DNA from 2 places in the Pseudomonas sp. N-1-13 genome. Region 1 is predicted to be linked to the other one. Evidence: predicted binding sites of a transcription regulator. Region 1 holds the regulator's gene; the other holds the start of a gene.
The links. The regulator sigma-54, encoded in region 1, starts transcription at its own class of promoters, with help from an activator protein. The targets are predictions, from matches to a motif close to ANTGGCATNNANNTTGCTNT.

Region 1 (7,861 bases):
CCAGTGGGCGCCCTGAACATGCACGACTTGCTGCGTGCGGGAGTCATGTAAATGAACACAGACCTGCTGCAACGTGGCAAAGCGATCAAACTGGCCGTGTTCGACGTGGACGGCGTCCTGACCGACGGCCGCCTTTATTTCCTCGAAGACGGCAGCGAATTCAAGACCTTCAACACCCTCGACGGCCAGGGCATCAAGATGCTGATGGCCGCCGGCGTGCAGACCGCCATCATCAGTGGCCGCAAGACGCCAGTGGTCGAGCGGCGCGCGAAGAATCTCGGCATCCCCCACCTGTATCAGGGACGAGAAGATAAACTGGTGGTGCTGGACGAGCTTCTGGGGCAACTCAACCTAAGCTATGAACAGGTCGCCTACCTCGGTGACGACCTGCCGGACCTGCCGGTGATTCGTCGGGTCGGCCTGGGCATGGCGGTGGCAAACGCGGCCGGCTTCGTGCGCGAGCACGCCCACGGCATCACCACGGCGCGAGGCGGCGAAGGGGCCGCTCGTGAATTCTGTGAACTGATCCTGCGCGCCCAAGGCCGCCTCGAGGCGGCCAACGCCGCGTATCTGTGAGCCATTTATGCTAAGCAAGAAAATTCGCACCATCGTGGTGTTCGGCTGCATCGCAGCGATTTTCGCGGCGGTCGGCTATTGGAACATCAGCCCGGAACGCTTCCTCGACCGCCCTGCGGTCAAGGTCCAGGAAAATGATATCGACTGGTATGCGACCAACACGCATACCCTGCAATACCTGCCCGATGGCAAAGTGCAGTATGAAATGACGTCCGACAAAGTCGACCACGTCAAGGCCAGCGAAATCACACTGGTCACCAAGCCAGACCTGAACATGTTCAGGGGCACCGAGTTTCCGTGGCACGTGCAGAGCGAACGCGCCGAGGTCAATCCCGACGGCACCGAAGTGGAACTGATTGATTCGGTACGCATCGCCCGGACCGATGAGAAGAACCGTACGACCATCATTACCAGCAGTCGTATGACAGTCTTCCCGCAGCGAGAATATGCGCAGACCGAGCAACCCGTTAGAATCGACGGCGCCGGTGGTGTGTCGACCGGCACGGGAATGAAAGCGTATTTGAAGGAAAGCAGGATACACCTGCTATCGAACGTAAGAGGACAGTATGAAGCTCGCTAAAACCCTCCCTATTTTGCTCAGTCTGGGCGCAGCACTGGGAAGCGCGAGCGCCTGGGCCCTCCCCACCGACCGCGACCAGCCTATCCGCATCCAGGCCGACGACGCCCAACTGGACGACAAGAACGGTGTAGCCACCTATAAAGGTGACGTGATCATCACCCAGGGTTCGATGAAGGTCACCGGCAACACCGTGACCATCACCCGCACCCAGTCCGGCGACATCGACGTCGTCACCTCGGTGGGCAATCTGGCCTACTTCGAGCAGATGCAAACCGCGGGCGACACCAAGCCGGTTCAAGGCTACGGGGTAACCATTCAGTACCACGCCGCCAAAGACCGCGTGGTGCTGATCGATCGCGCCAAGGTCGTCGACAAGGACAACAACATCACCCAGGGCGAGAAAATCGTCTACGACACGGTCAAGAAGCTGGCCAGCGCCGGTCGCGCCACTGGCAGCAAGGTCACCGAGCAGCGTCCACGGATCGACATGGTCATCCAGCCGAAAAAGAAAACCGACGAGCAGAAGGCCCAGTAATGGCAACTCTGAAAGCTCAGCACCTGGCCAAGAGCTACAAGAGCCGCCAAGTCGTGCGTGATGTCAGCCTGTCCATCGACAGCGGCCAGATCGTCGGCCTGCTCGGCCCCAACGGCGCGGGCAAGACCACTTGTTTCTACATGATCGTCGGCCTGGTTCAGGCCGATCAGGGCCGCGTCCTGATCGACGACCTGGACGTCAGCCACCAGCCGATGCATGGCCGGGCGAAGGCCGGTATCGGCTATCTGCCGCAAGAAGCGTCGATCTTCCGTAAACTGTCGGTTGCCGACAACATCATGGCGATCCTCGAGACCCGCAAGGAACTCGACAAGGCCGGTCGCCGCCAGGAACTGGAAAGCCTGCTGCAGGAATTCCACATCAGCCACATCCGCGACAACCTGGGCATGAGCCTGTCCGGTGGCGAACGGCGCCGCGTGGAAATCGCTCGCGCCCTGGCCACCGCACCGAAATTCATCCTGCTGGACGAACCATTCGCTGGCGTGGACCCGATTTCGGTCGGCGACATCAAGCAGATCATCCACCATCTCAAGGCCAAGGGCATCGGCGTATTGATCACCGACCACAACGTTCGCGAGACGCTGGATATCTGTGAAACCGCCTATATCGTCAATGATGGCCAGTTGATTGCCGAAGGCGACTCCGCGACCATCCTGGCCAATGAACTGGTCAAGGAAGTGTATTTGGGCCATGAGTTCCGCCTGTAAGCGAAAAGTGTCTGGTCAATCACCTCGGCGTCGCTAATTTTATTACGTGACGCCCTAGGCAAACACTTCAGTTTCAGGCATATAATTTGCTTAAGTTTGGCGCTTCGGCGCCCTGTAGTGGATGGCGCATGTGCGCCGGCGAATAAGGTGTTAAGCCCCAGCCATGAAACCATCGCTAGTCTTGAGAATGGGCCAGCAGCTGACGATGACACCGCAGCTGCAACAGGCCATCCGCCTGCTCCAATTGTCGACCCTGGACCTGCAACAGGAAATCCAGGAGGCCCTGGAGTCCAATCCGATGCTCGAACGCCAGGAAGAAGGCGACGACTTCGACAACACCGATCCGCTGGCCGATAACGTCGAGCAAAAGACCAACACCGAAATCCCGGAACCGTCCTATCAGGAAACCGCCCCGACGGTGGATAACCTTGAGGATGGCGAATGGAATGAACGCATCCCCAACGATCTGCCCGTGGATACTGCCTGGGAAGACGTCTACCAGACCAGCGCCAGCAGCCTGCCCAGCAGCGATGACGACGAGTGGGACTTCACTACCCGCACCTCCACCGGCGAAAGCCTGCAGAGCCACTTGCTGTGGCAACTGAACCTGGCGCCGATGTCCGATACCGATCGTCTGATTGCCGTGACCCTGATCGACTGCATCAACAATCAGGGCTACCTGGACGAGACGCTTGAAGAAATCCTCGAGGCCTTTGACCCCGAGCTGGACATTGAGCTGGACGAAATCGAAGCCGTCCTGCACCGCATCCAGCAGTTCGAACCCGCCGGCATCGGTGCTCGCAACCTGGGCGAGTGTCTGCTGCTGCAACTGCGTCAGTTACCCGCCAAGACGCCTTGGCTGGCCGAAGCCAAGCGACTGGTCACCGACTACATCGACTTGCTGGGCGGTCGCGACTACAGCCAGTTGATGCGTCGCATGAAGCTCAAGGAAGATGAACTGCGCCAGGTGATCGAACTGGTCCAGAGCCTCAACCCGCGCCCAGGCTCGCAGATCGAGTCCACTGAACCCGAATACGTGGTTCCCGACGTGATCGTGCGCAAGCACAACGACCGCTGGCTGGTGGAACTGAACCAGGAATCGGTGCCCAAGCTGCGGGTCAACGCCCAGTACGCCGGCTTCGTAAAGCGCGCGGACACCAGCGCCGACAACACCTTCATGCGCAACCAGTTGCAGGAAGCGCGCTGGTTCATCAAGAGCCTGCAAAGCCGCAACGAAACCCTGATGAAAGTAGCCACCCAGATCGTCGAGCATCAGCGCGGCTTCCTGGAGTACGGCGACGAAGCCATGAAGCCGTTGGTCCTGCACGACATTGCCGAGGCAGTGGGCATGCACGAGTCGACGATTTCGCGGGTGACCACCCAGAAATTCATGCATACCCCCCGGGGCATTTATGAACTGAAATACTTTTTCTCCAGCCACGTCAGCACCTCCGAAGGCGGTGAATGCTCGTCCACAGCCATCCGCGCGATCATCAAAAAACTGGTGGCCGCGGAAAATCAGAAAAAGCCGTTGAGTGACAGCAAGATCGCTGGTTTACTGGAGGCACAAGGCATTCAGGTGGCCCGCCGTACCGTCGCCAAATACCGTGAATCCCTCGGGATCGCACCTTCGAGCGAACGCAAGCGGTTGATGTAACAGGCCACGCCACAGCGTTCCAGTGGCAGGCATTTCTGCCTGCCGCTTTATGCACTGGCAACGAAGGAGAAGCTGTATGCAAGTCAACATCAGTGGACACCAACTGGAAGTGACCGAACCTCTTCGCGAATACATCGGCGAAAAACTCGAACGATTGGAGAGGCATTTCGACAAGATCACCAACGTGCAAGTCACGATGAACGTCGAGAAGCTGCTGCAGAAAATCGAAGCCACGTTGCATATCCCCGGCGGAGAGGTGGTTGCCAATGCTGCGCATGAAGACATGTATGCCGCGATTGACCTGCTGACCGACAAGCTGGATCGCCAACTCAAAAAGCATAAGGAAAAGACCCAGAGCCTCCTCCAGGGCGCGACCGGTCGTTAACCCCCCTAATCCATGATCCGACTAGAATCCATCCTGACCCCCGGCCGTTCCCAGGTGAACGTGCCGGGTGGCAGTAAAAAGAAAGCCCTCGAACAAATTGCCAACCTGATCCACCGAGAGGTACCGGATCTGGAAATGCAGGATGTCTTCGAGGCCCTGTTTGCCCGTGAAAAACTGGGCTCCACCGGCTTTGGCAACGGTATCGCCATTCCCCATTGCCGCCTCAAGGCCTGTACAGCGCCGATCAGTGCGTTGCTGCACCTTGAAGCACCCATAGATTTCGACGCCATCGACGGCGCACCGGTCGACCTGCTGTTTGTACTGCTGGTACCGGAAGCGGCGACCGATGCGCACCTTGAGCTGCTGCGCCAGATCGCCAGCATGCTGGACCGCAAGGAAGTGCGCGAGAAATTGCGCAGCGCGCCGAGCAACGAAGCCTTGTATCAGGTTGTCCTGGACGAGCAGAACGGTCATTAAACATGCGCATGATCATTGTCAGCGGACGCTCCGGCTCCGGTAAAAGCACGGCGCTTAACGTGCTTGAGGACAGCGGCTACTACTGCATCGACAACCTGCCGGCCGGCCTGCTGCCGGAACTGGCCGAGCGCGCCCTGATCCACACCGAACTGGCGCAACCGCTGGTGGCGGTCTCCATCGATGCACGCAATCTGCCGAGCCACCTGTCGCGGTTCCCGGAGCTGCTCGCGGAAGTGCGCAATCGGCACATCCAGTGCGATGTGCTGTATCTGGATGCCGATGAGGAGACGCTGCTCAAGCGTTTCTCCGAAACCCGTCGGCGTCACCCCCTGAGCAACGCAAGCCGCTCCCTGGCCGAAGCCATTCATGACGAGAGTCAGCTGCTGGGGCCGATCGCCGACCTGGCGGACCTGAAGGTCAATACGACCCACCTGAACCTGTATCAACTGCGCGACACCATCAAGCTGCGCCTGCTGAACCAGCCGGAGCCAGGCACGGCATTTCTGGTGGAGTCGTTCGGCTTCAAGCGCGGAATGCCGGTAGACGCCGACCTGGTGTTCGATGTGCGCTGCCTGCCCAATCCTTATTGGAAACCGGAGCTGCGCGAACAATCGGGGCTCGACCAGCCGGTGATCGACTACCTGGCCGCCCAGCCGGATGTCGAGGAAATGTACCAGGACATCTCCAGCTACCTGCTCAAATGGCTGCCGCGCTTTGCCGCGAGCAACCGCGCCTACGTCACGATTGCCATTGGCTGTACCGGGGGCCATCACCGCTCCGTCTACCTGACCGAACGATTGGGTCAGCTCCTGCAACAGTCCCTGAAGAACGTCCAGGTTCGCCACCGCGACCTCAGCTAAAGGATTCACATCGCGATGCCCGCTCTGGAAATTGAAATCATCAACAAGCTGGGCTTGCATGCCCGCGCGTCAGCCAAGTTCGTCGGTGTGGCAGGTCAGTTTCCTTGCGAGATCCTAGTGGGCCGTGACCCCGAGAAAATGATCAATGGCAAAAGCATCATGGCCATGATGATGCTGGCAGCCGGCCAAGGCACCAAAATCCATCTGCGAACCGAAGGTGAACAGGAGCAGGAGGCGCTGGATGCGTTGGTGGGGCTGATCAACAACTACTTCGATGAAGGCGAATAGCCTCAAGCTCTGAAGCAGATTCATTGTGGCGAGGGGATTTATCCCCGCTGGGGTGCGAAGCAGCCCCAAAACCTGACACGGCGATGAGTCAGGCAGTTTGAATGGGGGCGCTTCGCACCCCAACGGGGATAAATCCCCTCGCCACAAGGTTCCTCTAAATATAAAAAGGCGCGTCATCCACTTGGATGACGCGCCTTTTTTACTGCGCTGAAGGTCAGCTACCCGCTACCGTCATTCGCTCGATCAACACCGAGCCGGTGCGGATGTTGCTGCGCAGTTCCAGGTCGTTACCCACCGCCAGGATCTGCTTGAACATATCGCGCATGTTACCGGCGATGGTGACTTCCTGGACGGCAAACTGAATCTCGCCGTTCTCGACCCAGAACCCCGCCGCGCCGCGAGAATAGTCCCCGGTGACCATGTTCAGGCCATGCCCCATCAGTTCCGTCACCAGCAGGCCACGGCCCATGCGACGCAGCAAGGCTGCCTGGTCCTCTTCGCCATGGGTCACGAACAGGTTATGCACGCCACCGGCATTGGCGGTGCTGGGCATGCCGAGCTTGCGACCGGAATAGGTGCCGAGAATGTAGGACACCAGTTCGCCATTCTCCACGAATGGCTTGGCGTAGGTGGCCAGGCCATCGCCGTCGAAGGCCGAGCTGCCCATGGCCTGCATCAGGTGCGGACGCTCATCGATGGTCATCCACTCCGGGAACAGTTTCTGGCCGAGTGCCCCTTCGAGAAACGATGATTTGCGATACAAATTGCCGCCGGAGACCGCCGACAAAAAGCTGCCAAACAACCCGCCGGCCAGTTCGGCGGCAAATAGCACCGGCACTTCACAGGTCGGCACCGGCCGCGCACCCAAGCGGCTGGCCGCCCGCTGCGCGGCTTTGCGGCCAATACTCACCGGATCTGCCAGACGATTGCCCTGGCGGTTCACGTCATACCAGTAGTCGCGCTGCATCTGGCCGTTGGCTTCGGCGATCATGACGCAACTGAGGCTGTGCCGGGTCGACGCATAACCACCGATAAAACCGTGGCTGTTACCGTATACACGGCAGCCCTGATGGGTATTGAGGGTCGTGCCGTCGGCGTTTTTGATTCGCGGGTCGGCGTCGAAAGCCGCCGCTTCACAGCGCAACGCCTGCTCGATGGCTTGTTCCGGGGTGATGTCCCAGGCGTGGAACAGGTCGAAGTCTCGCAGTTCCTTGCACATCAGCGCAGCATCGGCCAGGCCCGAAGCTTCGTCCTCGGAGGTGTGCTGGGCGATCGCCAGCGCAGCGGCAACGGTTTCACGAATGGCGTCAGGACCACTGGCCGACGTGCTGGCCGAGCCCTTGCGCTGGCCGGCGTACAACGTGATGCCAAACCCCTGGTCGCGATTGAATTCGACGGTCTCCACCTCGCGCTGGCGAACCGATGTCGACAAACCTTGTTCCAGAGAGACCGCCACCTCACACGCGCTGGCGCCCTGTCGCTTGGCTTCGGCAAGGATCTGCTCGACTTGTTCCTGCAGTGCCGGCAATGCTTGCGGGCCGACGCTCTGAACTGCACTCATGGTGTATCTCCACTCAAATTCTGCTTTCGGTCAGGGTTTGTACGAAGAGTGCCTTCGCGACTTTGCGTACAAACCTGAGGCCTTCGTGCGACCGGGCCGGACAAGCGGCCCCCGACTGGTTATCATGGCGGCGTTTCTTTGCGGACTGCCACCATGGTTGATTCTTACGACGACTCCCTCTACGAGGGTGAAAAAAGCAAATCCCAGGTCAAACGCG
Region 2 (7,861 bases), 4.8 Mb from region 1:
TATAGCCCATGAAAAAGCCCGCAGCGACGGCGGGCTTTTTCAGCAAGCAAGAAGCAGATGCTCAGATCGGGCGGCTGCCGTACTTGTTGTCCGGTTTCTTGGGCGGATCCGCAACAACGTTGGCCTCCACTTCCTGCACTTTACCGCCTCGGGCCAGGAACTCCTCCATAGCCTTGGCGAGCGCATCACGCTCCTTGTTCTTGGCCTCTACGCTCGGCAACTCGTCGACCGAAACCGCCGCCTTGGCCTTGCCTTTGGCGGTTGGCGCCGGTACATCGGCCCCATCGTCATCGGCGACGTCTTCAGCCGCCGCTTCCAGGCCTTCTTCGGTCTCGTCTTCGTCACCTACTTCGAGGTCGTCGTTTTCCAGATCATCGTCGCTCATGTTCTACCTCATGACTTGCGAAAAGCAGATTAGTTATAGCCCAGCTTCGCCGTCTGTCGAAGGCTGCCAGAAAAAATTCAACATCCGCCGGCAATCAGCGGTTACTCCCCATCACCGTACAAAGTGGCGAGGACTTTACGAGCACCGCCATGATCACGGTGCTCGCCCAGATAAACACCTTGCCAGGTACCCAATGCCAACCGTCCCGCCGTGACCGGCAGGCTAAGCTGACACCCCAGCACGCTGGCCTTGAAGTGCGCCGGGAGGTCGTCCAGGCCTTCGTCGTTGTGCTCATAATCGGCGGTTCCTTGTGGGATCAGCCGATTGAAAAATCGTTCGAAGTCTCGACGCACCGCCGGATCGGCGTTCTCGTTGATGGTCAACGAGGCCGAGGTATGCTGCAGCCACAGATGCAACAGACCGACACGACATGCCCGGAGTTCAGGCAGGCCGGCGAGCAACTCGTCCGTTACCAGATGAAAGCCCCGAGGCCTTGCCCGCAGGGTTATCAGCGTCTGTTGCCACATACAGATCTCCGCACGTTCGGCGCGCATTCTAGCGCGCTCTGGGAAAAAACAAAGGGCCTAATACGCCTGCTTTGGTGTAAGCCGATGGCGGTAGAAAAACCCATGTCGCGTACATAACAAAAGACGTCGGAAAAACCGGCACATCCTGTGAGCAATGACAAACTCCAGACAAAAAAATGCCCGGCGAACCGGGCATTTTTTATTGCGTGTACTTACAGATTGTAGCCACGCTCGTTGTGCTGGGCCAGGTCCAGGCCGACCGCTTCTTCTTCCTCGGAGACACGCAGACCCATGACGGCGTCCAGGACCTTGAGAATGATGAAGGTGACGATCGCGGTGTAGATCACCGTGAAGCCTACACCCTTGAGCTGAATCCACACTTGCGCGCCGATATCAGTCACGGTGCCGAAGCCACCCAGGGCCGGCGCTGCGAACACACCGGTCAGGATCGCGCCCAGGATACCGCCAATGCCGTGCACGCCGAAGGCGTCCAGGGAGTCGTCATAGCCCATTTTGCGCTTGAGGGTAGTGGCGCAGAAGAAGCACACCACACCCGCCGCCAAGCCGATGACCAGGGCGCCCATCGGGCCCACGGTGCCGGCAGCCGGAGTAATCGCCACCAGACCCGCCACCACACCCGAGGCAATGCCCAGTGCGCTTGGCTTACCGTGGGTGATCCACTCGGCGAACATCCAGCCCAACGCCGCAGCAGCGGTTGCAATCTGGGTAACCAGCATTGCCATACCGGCGGTGCCGTTGGCCGCGATGGCGGAACCGGCGTTGAAGCCGAACCAGCCTACCCACAGCATGGCCGCACCCATCAAGGTGTAACCCAGGTTATGCGGTGCCATCGGGGTAGTCGGGAAGCCCTTGCGCTTACCCAGTACCAGGCACGCCACCAGGCCAGCAATACCGGCGTTGATGTGCACCACGGTGCCGCCAGCGAAGTCCAGCACACCCCAGTCCCACATCAGGCCGCCGTTGCCGGACCAGACCATGTGCGCAATCGGTGCATACACCAGGGTGAACCACACGGCCATGAAGATCAGCATGGCGGAGAACTTCATCCGCTCGGCGAACGCGCCGACGATCAGGGCCGGGGTGATGATGGCGAACGTCATCTGGAAGGTGATGAACACCGCTTCAGGGAACAGGCCAGTCAGGCTACTAGGCGTGAGGCCCGCCAGGAATGCCTTGTTCAGACCGCCGACGAACGAATTGAAGTTGACGACGCCCTGCTCCATCCCCGTGGTGTCGAACGCAATGCTGTAGCCATAAATGACCCACAGGATGCTGATCAGACCGGTAATGGCAAAGCATTGCATCATCACGGAAAGAATGTTTTTCGACCGAACCATACCGCCGTAGAACAGCGCCAGGCCGGGAATAGTCATGAACAGTACAAGAATTGTGGCAGTGAGCATCCAGGCAGTGTCGCCGGAGTTCAGGACTGGGGCTGCCGCTTCTTCTGCCATGGCCAGGCCAGGCGTTACGAAGGACAACAGGGCTCCTAGCCCTGCGAATTTACGCAGAGTCATATTGTTTTCTCCTGGGGCGTTGGGTTTGGCGGCTTAGATAGCGTCGGTATCGGTTTCGCCGGTACGGATGCGAATAGCCTGTTCCAGATTGACCACAAATATCTTGCCGTCACCAATCTTGCCGGTATTGGCGGCCTTGGTGATCGCCTCGATAACCCGGTCCAGATCCTTGTCGTCAATGGCGACATCGATCTTCACCTTGGGCAGGAAATCAACCACGTATTCCGCGCCGCGATACAGCTCGGTGTGACCTTTCTGCCGACCGAAGCCTTTGACCTCAGTAACGGTAATGCCCTGCACGCCGATTTCGGACAGCGACTCGCGCACGTCGTCCAACTTGAACGGCTTGATGATGGCAGTGACTAGCTTCATGAAACTTTCTCCCGAATTGGTGGACTTGCCCCAGGAAAACAAACCCGACTCAAGTCTAAGCGCAGTGCCTGGCTTTGTAACGCATCGTCGGCCCAAGTTGCCCGACCGGTGCCAGCTAACCACTCTGACGAAGCTCCCCGCCTCGCCGGCTGCACTGCATTCGTCACAGCGACTGCATCAGTGCATGGGTCATCAGCCACTAAGCAGAAACCTTGCCATCTGTGCCCAAACCTTCTGATTTCAGTCTCTTACCCACTGTGCCGGCTCGCGCCGCACCCCGAACAGGAACAATACGCACAACAACAGTGCGGCGATGCCCGGTCCAGTGCGCGAAAAGCGTGCACTCCTTGCTCGCCAATTGAATATAGACGCTGCGTGATACACTGCCCTCATCGTTTTCAGGACACCTGCCATGCTTGCGCCCAAAGACCTCCTCGACGCCCTCAGCGGCCACGCCTCCCGCCTGTTGAGCGGCGACACACCCCTGCCCAAAAGCGAAATCGAAAGCCAGTTCAAGGCCCTGCTACAAAGCGGGTTCAGCAAGCTGGATCTGGTCAGCCGGGAAGAATTCGACAGTCAGATGGTCGTACTGGCCCGGACCCGGGCGCGGTTGGAGAGCCTGGAGGCGAAAGTGGCGGAGTTGGAGGCGAAGATAAATCCTCCTACCAAATAAAATCCCCAGCAGGAGCTGCTGAAAGCTGCGATTTTTTGTCTCGCTCCCCTGCAACGCTTTTTTGCCGAGACCTCAAGCCGACTAGGTCAGCCACTCGCGGCTCGCTGAGATTGACCTTGGGCCAGCGCAAGCGGCAACTCCAGGGTAAAGAGCGCGCCCTTGCCCGGCCCCGCGCTCTGCACTGTCAGCTCGCCGCCCATCTCGTGCGCAGCCAGAATGCAACTGTGCAGGCCAAAGCCGTGACCGTCGGCACGCGTCGTAAAACCATGCTCGAACACCCGGTTGAGATTGTCCCTGGAGATACCCTCGCCGTTGTCCTCGACCTCGATCCGCACACGCTTGTCGTCAGTGGCCTTCAGACGCAGGGTAATGCGCGACGGTCGATCCGCCACCGAATCAAGCGCCTGCTTGGCGTTGTTGATTAGATTGATCAGTATTTGCAGCACCTTGTGCTTGTCCAGCGACATCATCGGAATATCGGCGAGCTCCTTGATCAGCGTCACATGATGACGCGCCAGGGACACATCGCAGATGCGCACCACATCCTCGATCAGCTCTCGCAGCGAACCCGGCTCCAGCACGCTGGAGTTACCGGCATAGGACTGCTGGGTGGCGACGATTTCCTTGATATGGTCGATGCTCTTGGTCAGCTGCACCAACTCATCGATCATGCTCCGCTGCTCGGCTGCCAGGGCTTCGGCCAACTTGCCAAGATAGCCGGGTAGCGCGCGACCTTTCGGATCGCTGCTGATAAAGGCGCCGAGATCATCGGAATGCTCCTTCATCAATTCAGCAACCCTGATCACCCCCTGCCCCTTGGATGCGTGCACTTTCTCGTACAAGAGTCGGGCTGACACATTGACGCTATTGAGTACATTGCCCACGTTGTGCAGCACATTGGTGGCGATTTCCGCCATACCGGCCCGGCGCGCGGTAGTGACCAGTTCGGCCTGCGCCTCACGCAACTCGTCATTGACCCTGGCCAGTTGCTGCGGGCTGGGGATCTTAAGGGCCGCAGGCACTAGCCGAACCAGCAGGATGGCAGTAATCACCGAGGCGATAGCAGTGATTACCTTAACCAGCGCCGACAGCCAATAGTAGGGCTGCCAGATGGTCAGGATTTCCATCACATGGCTGGTCCCGCAGGCCAGGATGAACACACCAAAAGCCGTCAGCATCCAGTCAAAAGGCACGTCTTTGCGCTTGTGGATAAAGTACAGAAGGGTGAAGGGGATGGAGATGTAGGACAGGGTGATCAAGCCATCGGCAATGACATTGGTCCACAGCAAATCCGGCCGCCACATATAGCAATGCCCATGGGGTATAAAGCGCTTGTCGGTTAACAGAGCCAGCAGATCGTTCATGGGCCACTCACTCCCTGTGCCGTAGATGCCGATTGGACAAATCGGAGTCTAGCAGGGGCTGGGGCGGTCATTTCGAAGGCTCCGTGAAACGACCGCAGAGCCCTGCTGAACGAACGCGCGCCCTATCGCCATCGTGTTCGCGGGGGTGATCGGCCATTAGTAACCGCAACATCCTGGCAAAATTTTCGCCTTCGATTGCCCCACCGAAAGCCTATCCCACGACTAACCTTCAAGAGCCGCAGGACGCGGCCCCTTATTCACTCAAGGAACGATTGCATGTCGCTCGCCATTGTCCATAGCCGCGCCCAGGTGGGGGTGGAGGCTCCTGCCGTTACCGTTGAAGTCCATCTGGCCAATGGCTTGCCATCACTGACGATGGTCGGCTTGCCTGAAGCGGCGGTGAAGGAAAGCAAGGACAGGGTACGCAGCGCGATCATCAATTCGGGCCTGAATTTCCCGGCGCGGCGCATCACGCTGAACCTGGCGCCGGCGGATCTGCCCAAGGACGGCGGGCGGTTCGACCTGGCGATTGCCCTGGGGATCCTGGCGGCCAGCGTACAGGTGCCAACCCTGATGCTGGACGATGTGGAATGTCTCGGGGAGTTGGCGTTGTCCGGCGCGGTGCGCCCGGTGCGCGGTGTGTTGCCCGCGGCGCTGGCGGCGCGCAAGGCCGGGCGTACGCTGCTGGTGCCGCGAGCGAATGCCGAGGAAGCCTGTCTGGCATCGGGGCTGAAGGTGATCGCGGTGGACCATTTGCTCGAAGCGGTAGCCCACTTCAATGGCCATACCCCGGTGGTGCCTTATGTTTCCAACGGGCTGCTCTCGGCGAGCAAGCCCTATCCTGACTTGAATGAAGTACAAGGCCAGGTCGGGGCCAAGCGCGCATTGCTGATCGCCGCTGCGGGAGCTCATAACCTGTTGTTCAGCGGACCACCAGGCACCGGCAAGACATTGCTGGCGAGTCGTTTACCGGGGTTGTTGCCGCCACTGGCTGAAAGTGAAGCCCTGGAGGTCGCCGCGATTCAGTCGGTCGCCAGTTGCGTACCGTTGAGCCATTGGCCGCAGCGCCCGTTTCGTCAACCGCATCACTCGGCGTCCGGCCCGGCGCTGGTGGGTGGCGGCTCAAAGCCGCAACCGGGAGAGATCACCCTCGCCCACCATGGCGTGCTGTTTCTCGATGAACTGCCGGAGTTCGACCGCAAGGTTCTTGAGGTCTTGAGGGAGCCGCTGGAATCGGGCCACATCGTGGTTTCGCGCGCTCGTGACCGGGTGCGCTTTCCGGCGCGTTTTCAGTTGGTGGCGGCGATGAATCCCTGCCCCTGTGGATACCTTGGCGAGACCAGTGGCCGATGCTCGTGTACGCCGGACATGGTGCAGCGCTACCGCAATAAACTCTCCGGCCCCTTACTGGACCGCATCGACCTGCACCTGACCGTCGCCCGGGAAGCCACGGCGTTGAGCCCCAAAAGCGAATCCGGTGCGGATACGGCTACCGTAGCCGAGCAAGTGGCCGAGGCCCGCGAACGCCAGCAAAAGCGCCAGGGCTGTGCCAACGCGTTCCTGGATCTGCCGGGTTTGCGTCGGCATTGCAAGTTATCCACAACCGATGAAACCTGGCTGGAAACCGCCTGCGAACGACTGACCCTGTCGCTGCGAGCCGCCCACCGCCTGCTCAAGGTCGCCCGTACGCTGGCGGACCTCGAGCAAGCGGATCGAATCAGTCGGGAGCACTTGGCCGAAGCATTGCAGTACCGGCCCGCCACGCCCTGATGGGCATCATGGCTTGCTCAGGTCCACCAGCGGCGTATTTCGTACTTCGGTTTCCTGGGCGCCCTGGATTTCATCGATACGTTTGAGGGCTTTATCCACGGCACCTTTATCAGCCAACAGGCTGTAGTGGATCTGGAACTGCTTGTGCTCTTTTGGCGCGATGGTGGGCACCAGGCCCAGTGGCCGTTGATACCGGCGGTTATAGGAAAAACTGGTGCCCGGCTCCAGCCCGGTCACGTAACCCTGACCTTGGGTATCGGTGTTTTTCCACAGGGAGAACACGGGGAGCGTGCCGGTGTTGAAGCCCACCGATACACCGAGGCTACCGGCCTTGTTGTGCAGCACGGTGAGGGTGTCGCCCTTGGCATCGGCATAAGGCACGACGTTGTAGACGGTTTCGTCGTAGTCCTTGGTTGGCCCTCGGTAGGTTTGCCAATCCGCCAGATCGCCCTTGGCCTTGTCGTTGAACGGCGAGACCTGCTTGACCGGCGCCGCGAAGCGAGCCCCCTGCTCCAGGAACGGTGTACTGAAATTGCTGTGGTAAAGCGCTTGGTATTCCTTCGGATAGTCGCCGTTGTTGGTCAGCGTGTCCTTGAGTGCGAAGCTCACGCTGCCGGGCTCGGTCAGCAGTTCGGTTTGTACCGAGAAATCGACTTTCTTGAAGGCTTGTTCCTTCAGCTCGCCCCGCAGAGTAATCGCATAGGGCGGTTTTTCATCGATGTGCAGCGTCACTTTGTTGGCCGGGATGTTGGCGGCGCGGCCATGCAGCGTCAGCAGCTCGCCGTTGTCCATGCCGGGATGGCCGACCCATTCGTAGCCACAGCGGGTCACCAGCTCGTTGAAGCCTTCGAGCCAGCCCAGTCCACCGCGGCCGTTGAGCTCAATAAACGATGGATTGACCACTTCCTTGACCGGCGAATCCCAGCCCATACGCACTTCACCGACCGAGGCCTGCAGCACGTTCATGCCCCGTGTTGGGACGACCGAGAGCTTCATCGTGCCGTTGTCGATATCGACGATGCTGACGCCTTCCTGCCGACCGCCATGCAGGGTGCGCATTGTCACGGAAAAGGGCTTGTCGGTTTTCACGCCTAGCTGCTGGCTGGTGATTTTCCAGGGCTGAGCGGCTTTATCGGTGTCGAGCAGGACGTAATCCCAGGCCATGGCGTGGGACGTAGCGCCCAGGGCGCTGAGGGCAATGACAAGTTTGAGCGGAGTCATAAGGGCAGCCT

Region 2: glnK (P-II family nitrogen regulator) is a predicted target of sigma-54. The motif match lies at 3,023-3,042, and genes of this name have one in related genera.

The regions. Positions count from the first base shown of each region.
Region 1 is NZ_JBYNRI010000001.1:4,916,722-4,924,582, forward strand. Features, by position in the region: gene AC3I65_RS22065 (KpsF/GutQ family sugar-phosphate isomerase) at 1-51, shown strand, start outside; gene AC3I65_RS22070 (KdsC family phosphatase) at 52-576, shown strand; gene lptC (LPS export ABC transporter periplasmic protein LptC) at 584-1,156, shown strand; gene lptA (lipopolysaccharide transport periplasmic protein LptA) at 1,143-1,691, shown strand; gene lptB (LPS export ABC transporter ATP-binding protein) at 1,691-2,416, shown strand; gene AC3I65_RS22090 (RNA polymerase factor sigma-54) at 2,580-4,073, shown strand; gene hpf (ribosome hibernation-promoting factor, HPF/YfiA family) at 4,150-4,458, shown strand; gene ptsN (PTS IIA-like nitrogen regulatory protein PtsN) at 4,471-4,935, shown strand; gene rapZ (RNase adapter RapZ) at 4,938-5,795, shown strand; gene AC3I65_RS22110 (HPr family phosphocarrier protein) at 5,811-6,083, shown strand; gene pmbA (metalloprotease PmbA) at 6,298-7,644, opposite strand; gene yjgA (ribosome biogenesis factor YjgA) at 7,798-7,861, shown strand, end outside.
Region 2 is NZ_JBYNRI010000001.1:132,196-140,056, reverse strand. Features, by position in the region: gene sutA (transcriptional regulator SutA) at 62-385, opposite strand; gene AC3I65_RS00610 (secondary thiamine-phosphate synthase enzyme YjbQ) at 487-912, opposite strand; gene AC3I65_RS00605 (ammonium transporter) at 1,125-2,450, opposite strand; gene glnK (P-II family nitrogen regulator) at 2,484-2,822, opposite strand; gene AC3I65_RS00595 (accessory factor UbiK family protein) at 3,235-3,495, shown strand; gene AC3I65_RS00590 (sensor histidine kinase) at 3,582-4,859, opposite strand; gene AC3I65_RS00585 (YifB family Mg chelatase-like AAA ATPase) at 5,136-6,629, shown strand; gene AC3I65_RS00580 (aldose 1-epimerase family protein) at 6,636-7,850, opposite strand.